DNA from 2 places in the Anthropogastromicrobium aceti genome. Region 1 is predicted to be linked to the other one. Evidence: a T-box and tRNA genes for the amino acid it is inferred to sense, from the RefSeq annotation. Region 1 holds a T-box; the other holds one or more tRNA genes.
The links. The T-box of region 1 lies ahead of leuS (leucine--tRNA ligase). A T-box ahead of a tRNA ligase gene usually reads a tRNA of that ligase, here a tRNA-Leu.
Positions count from the first base shown of each region.

Region 2: it has a tRNA-Leu gene. The T-box ahead of leuS (leucine--tRNA ligase) is inferred to sense a tRNA for this amino acid. The anticodon was not compared.

Region 1 covers NZ_JAJEQN010000017.1:59,252-62,418, reverse strand. Annotated here, with positions in the region: gene LKD48_RS08215 (elongation factor G) at 1-1,356, shown strand, start outside; T-box leader at 1,438-1,666, shown strand; gene leuS (leucine--tRNA ligase) at 1,731-3,167, shown strand, end outside.
Region 2 covers NZ_JAJEQN010000027.1:10,327-13,493, reverse strand. Annotated here, with positions in the region: gene LKD48_RS10705 (uracil-DNA glycosylase) at 1-304, shown strand, start outside; gene LKD48_RS10700 (undecaprenyl-diphosphate phosphatase) at 341-1,183, shown strand; tRNA gene LKD48_RS10695 (tRNA-Leu) at 1,434-1,516, shown strand; tRNA gene LKD48_RS10690 (tRNA-Leu) at 1,557-1,640, shown strand; gene LKD48_RS10685 (S8 family peptidase) at 1,683-3,167, opposite strand, start outside.

The sequences.
Region 1 (3,167 bases):
AGAACTCACGTTATGGACTGTCAGATCGTTCCTGTATTAGTTGGATCAGGTGTTCATAATCAGGGTACCAGTATGCTGATGAACGTAATTAAGAAATATTTCCCATCACCTGAATATACAATAAACCATGGAAAGGAAACATCTACTGGAGAGCTTGTAATGGTAAAGTGTGATCAGAACAAGCATCTGTCTGCAAAGGTATTTAAGACTGTAGTAGATCCGTTTATCGGAAAGTATTCCTTAATTAAAGTTGTAACAGGTACATTAAAGGCCGGTGATGGCATTTATAATGTAAATAAGGGAACAGAAGATCGTGCATCTAAGCTGTATTTACTTCGCGGCAAAGAAACCATTGAGGTTCCAGAGCTTCGCGCAGGAGATATTGGTGCACTGGCAAAGATCGAAAAGATCTCTACAGGTGATACCATTTCCACAAAGGGTGCAACACTTATTTATGATGGACCGCAGGTAAGTAAGCCATATACATGCAAGGCATACCGTGCAAAGAATAAGTCAGATGAAGATAAGATCAATGGTGCACTTGCACGTATGGTAGAGGAAGATCAGACACTTCGTCTTGAGAACGATGTAGAAAATCACCAGACACTGATTTATGGCATCGGTGATCAGCAGCTTGATGTTGTTGCAAGCCGTATTCTGAATCGTTATAAGGTTGAGATCGAGCTGTATCGCCCGAAGGTAGCATACCGCGAGACACTTAGAAAGAAAGTTCAGGTACAGGGTAAGTATAAGAAGCAGACAGGCGGAAGCGGACAGTACGGCGATGTTCATATGGTATTTGAGCCATCAGGTGATCTTGATACACCATATGTATTCGAAGAGAAGGTAGTAGGAGGCGCTGTTCCGAAGAACTACTTCCCGGCAGTTGAAAAGGGTATTCAGGAGTCTGTATTAAAGGGTACACTTGCAGGTTATCCAGTAGTTGGCTTAAAGGCAACACTTGTTGACGGTTCTTATCATCCAGTAGACTCTTCAGAGCTTGCATTCAAGATGGCTGCAATTCTTGCTTATAAGAAGGGCTTTGCAGAGGCAAATCCAACAATTTTAGAGCCAATCGTATCAGTTTCCATCACCGTTCCAGATGAACTTGTCGGTGATGTTATGGGTGACTTAAATAAGCGCCGCGGCAGAGTACTTGGTATGGATCATGTAGCAGGCGGCAAGCAGATGGTAACAGCAGATGTGCCAATGGCAGAGATGTATGGTTACTCCACCGATCTTCGTGCAATGTCAGGTGGTATGGGCGAGTTCTCCTACGAGTTTGCAAGATACGAGCAGGCACCTCAGGATGTCCAGAAGAAGATTATTGAGGCAGCTGAAAAAGAAGAGCAGTAACCAACAATCTAACATTAAGAGTTTTGAAAGAAAGAGGGGGTTGACAAGCCCCCTTTTTCTATGGTATTGTAAAAAAGTGAAAAAAATGCAATGACAAGGAATAGTAAGCAGGGGAGAGCTTCAGAGAGCTGCCGTTTGGTGAAAGGCAGCAGCTTATAACTGCCGAACTGACCTTAGAGCACCGGCAGGGAAACGTCATTATATAAAGACGGAGTAGTTGGCGGCGGGTATTCCCGTTATAGAATATCGAGGGCAAGGCAGATGGCTGCCTTGAAATAGAGTGGTACCGCGAAGTCTTTTCGTCTCTATACAAAGAGAAAGAAAGGGCTCTTTTTTTTCATAAGAAGAGACCCGGAAAGGAAACACAAAACACAATGAACAAGAATTACGATCCAAAAGAAATTGAATCAAAATGGCAGAAGGTCTGGACTGATGAGAAGGCATTTGCCGCAACAGATGACTACACTAAGCCAAAGTATTATGCTTTGGTTGAGTTTCCATATCCGTCAGGACAGGGACTTCATGTAGGTCATCCGCGTCCATATACCGCACTGGATATTGTTGCCAGAAAGAGAAGATTACAGGGCTACAACGTACTGTATCCAATGGGATGGGATGCATTTGGTCTTCCAACAGAAAACTACGCAATTAAGAATCATATTCACCCGAAGATCGTTACAAAGAATAATGTAGCTCGTTTCAAAAATCAGCTGCAGTCTTTAGGTTATTCCTTCGATTGGGACAGAGAGATTAACACAACTGATCCGAATTACTATCACTGGACACAGTGGATCTTCTTAAAGCTGTACAAAGCAGGCTTGGCATATAAGTCAGAGATGCCTGTTAACTGGTGTACTTCCTGTAAGGTAGGTCTTGCAAACGAGGAGGTTGTAAACGGTGTATGTGAGCGTTGCGGAAGCCCTGTTGTTCGTAAGATGAAGAGCCAGTGGATGTTAAAGATTACCGAATATGCAGATAAGCTGATCGATGGTCTTGACAGCGTTGATTATGTTGAGAAGGTAAAGGTTTCTCAGAGAAACTGGATTGGCCGTTCAAATGGTGCAGAGGTTGATTTTGCAATCGCTGGTACAGATGATAAGCTTCGCATCTATACAACACGCCCGGATACTTTATTTGGTGTAACATACATGGTAGTATCCCCGGAGCATCCATATCTTGATAAGTATAAGGATCAGATTTCCAACTGGGATGAGATTGTTGCATACCGTGAGGAAGCAGCAAAGAAGTCTGACTTCGAGCGTTCTGAGCTGGCAAAGGATAAGACTGGTGTTGAGATCAATGGCTTAAAGGCAGTTAATCCGGTAAATAAAAAAGAAATCCCGATCTGGGTTTCTGATTATGTACTGATGAGCTATGGTACTGGTGCAATCATGGCAGTTCCGGCTCATGATGAGAGAGACTGGGCATTTGCAAAGAAGTTTAACCTTCCAATTGTTGAGGTTGTAGCAGGCGGAGATGTTCAGAATGCTGCATTTACTGATGTTCAGACAGGAACACTTGTAAACTCAGGATTCCTTGATGGACTTGAGGTTGCTGATGCAAAGAAGAAGATTGTTGAGTATCTTGAAGAGAATAAGATTGGTACACCAAAGAAAAACTATAAGTTAAGAGACTGGGTATTCTCAAGACAGCGTTATTGGGGTGAGCCGATTCCGATCGTAAAGTGCGAAAAGTGTGGATATGTTCCGTTATCAGAGGACGAGCTGCCGCTGGAGCTTCCAGATGTAGAAAGCTATATGCCGACTGATAATGGTGAATCTCCATTAGCTGCTATGACTGATTGGGTTAAT
Region 2 (3,167 bases), on a different contig from region 1:
AACAGTCCGCGCACATCAGGCGTTCTCACATAAGGGGATTGGTTGGGAGCAGTTTACAGATGCTGCTATTGAAGCACTTGCCAGACAGGATCGCCCGATGGTGTTTATTTTGTGGGGCAGACCGGCACAGTCAAAAAAGCCGATGATTTACAATTCAAAGCATCTGATCATTGAATCAGCGCATCCGAGTCCGCTGTCTGCATACCGAGGATTTTTTGGAAGCAGACCATTTAGCCGTACAAATGAGTACTTAAAAGAAAATGGTCTTGCGCCAATTGACTGGCAGATTGAAAATCGTATGTAAAGAGGGAATAACAGAAAGGAAAATCAAAAAATGAATATTATTGAGTGGCTGAGAGTCATTTTTCTTGGCATTGTAGAGGGAATTACCGAGTGGCTTCCTGTCAGCAGTACCGGACATCTGATTTTGGTAGATGCCTTCTGGAAGACAAGTGCACCAGAGGTGTTTACTGCTGAATTTACAGAAATGTTTGATGTTGTTATACAGCTTGGTGCGATCCTAGCGGTTGTCACGGTGTTCTTTTATAAGCTGAATCCATTTTCGGCCAGAAAGACAAAAGAGCAGAAGCACAATACTATTGAACTGTGGAAGAAGGTAATTATTGGCTGTATCCCTGCTGGTGTGATTGGTATATTGTTCAATGATCTTATTGATAAATACCTGATGAATTGGCTTGTAGTAGCAATTATGCTTATTGTAGTCGGAATTGCGTTTATTGCAATCGAGATGAGAAATCAAAAGGTCCGTCCATCAATTGTAAAGTTTACACAGCTTAGCTATAAGACAGCATTTATTATAGGTGTATTCCAGTTATTGTCATTGATCCCGGGAACTTCTCGTTCAGGAATCACGATCATCGGCGGTATGCTGTTTGGATGTTCTCGCTTTATTGCAGCAGAGTATACCTTCTATCTGGCAATTCCTGTTATGTTTGGTGCTAGCGGTCTGAAGCTTGTTAAGTTCCTTGTAAAGGGCGGCGGTTTTTCAGCAGAGCAGTTCTTTGTTGTTTTGTTGGCAATGGTTGTTTCTTATGGCGTTTCTATGATTGTAATTAAGTTCTTAATGCAGTATATCAAGCGTCACAATTTCAACAGCTTTGCGCTTTATCGTATAGCACTTGGTATTATCGTTTTAATTGTTGGTTTTGCAGTTGGCCTGTAATTGACACAGAAGATTGTAACAAAAGAACGAAAAAACACGAATACTCCCACAAAGTAAACTATTGGTTGCTTTGTGGGAGTATTTTTTGGCTTTTAGACACAAAAAGGCACCTACAAAAAGTTTTTTGATTTTTTTTGAAAAAAGTGTTGACAAATCATTGCCCATGTGATAATATATATATCGTCAGGTGAGTAACAGAGAAAACAAAGAAACAACAAATGAAGTTGCTCAACAGACAAAAACAAAATATGCAGTTGTGGCGGAATTGGCATACGCGCAAGACTAAGGATCTTGTGAGCCTAGCTCGTACGGGTTCAAGTCCCGTCAACTGCATTTTTCTAATGCATATCATTAGAAAAACAAAATTGAATATGCAGTTGTGGCGGAATTGGCATACGCGCATGATTCAGGTTCATGTCCATGTACTTGGGTAGGGGTTCAAGTCCCCTCAACTGCATTACAAGCCAAGAGAGAAGATGAAAATCTTCTCTTTTTTGTATTATCGCAAAGCTGCCTCTAGGCAAAGAGCTCCCCAACCTGTGCGAGGATTAGGTACGGGATAGCCTGGAAGTTCTTTTGCACCTGCAATCAGCCATGCCTTTAATTGTTCTCCATATAAAAATAAATTGTTTCTTTTTACAATTCCCCATTCCATTAAAAGAGCAGCACTGCCTGTGACAAATGGTGCAGCAAAGGATGTACCAGATACGGTTTGATATCCGCCAGGAAATGAAGGTACTATGACAGAAACACCGGGAGCGACAAGATCAGGCTTTGTTAAAAGATTTGGCATTGAAGCAGCTCCGCGCCCTGAAAAATCTGCTGGAGTATTCGTTTTTGCATCATAGGCTCCTACAGTAATAACTGAATTAGCAGAAGATGGTACTGTGAGTGTATTATATGGATCGGGAGAAAGAAAACGTGTAGCACCATTTAAGCTAGAGGCAGCAGGAAGCCACATCTCGAATGTACCATTTTTTATTGAAATTGGTTCAATGATAAGACTCCACACACCAGAAGTTAAATAAAAGCTGTCAGCTATTGGAAAAAACTCAAAATAATATTCCTGCAGACGCTGAAACGGAGAAGGTGCACTATTATAAAAAGCTATTTGTGTTTGATCCAGCACTTCGATATTTGTTCCAAATTTGTCAGAAAGCGTGTATTCTATTCCAGAAGGCGCTCTTAGTCTAATACGCACAGCATCTGCGTAATCTTTCCATAGCTGCATATTAAGAGAAGTCTGACGTTCCGAAATAGAAAAATCAACATTTACTGTCTGATCAAGAAAACCCAAGGTATGTATTGGAGAGGCACCTTCATTTCCAGATGCAGCAACTATGCTGATGCGGCCAAGCAGTGATACACGGTTTAGATAAAGTTCAGAAAGTGAGTTTCCTGTATGTGAACCGTAATTATTTCCAAAGCTTATATTTAGTACGAGCGGACGATTAAATTTTAATGCCTTTCTTATGCAGTAATCAATTCCACTAATTAATTCTGTAGTTCTAGGGTACAGCCCTTTATTTTTTCGCATTTTCACTACAATTAGTTCAGTCTCAGGTGCAATACCGCGATAGCGTCCTTTAGAAGCATTGCCATTACCGCAGGCAATCCCAGCTGCAGCAGTACCGTGTCCAGACTCATCTTTTGACAAAGTTTTCCCAGCCCGCAGTGCCTCATTAATTTGTTCATTATTATATTCTGTGCCAAACAGATATCCATCTGGTGGATCTTCATCTCTAGTTTGATCCCACAAAAATAAAACGCGGCTGTTTCCATTTGAATCTTGAAAATCTGGGTGTGTCAGATCAATGCCGGAATCCACAAAACCAACTAAAACTCCATTTCCAGTCAGTGAAAGTGGCGGTAGTGTTACCTGTGTAATACAGGACGAGCGTTTTCCAGAAAGAATTTCAAAAGAAATATAGTGCGGCATCTCTATATAAAGAATTTGCGGCAGTGCGCTAACTGTTGGAATTAG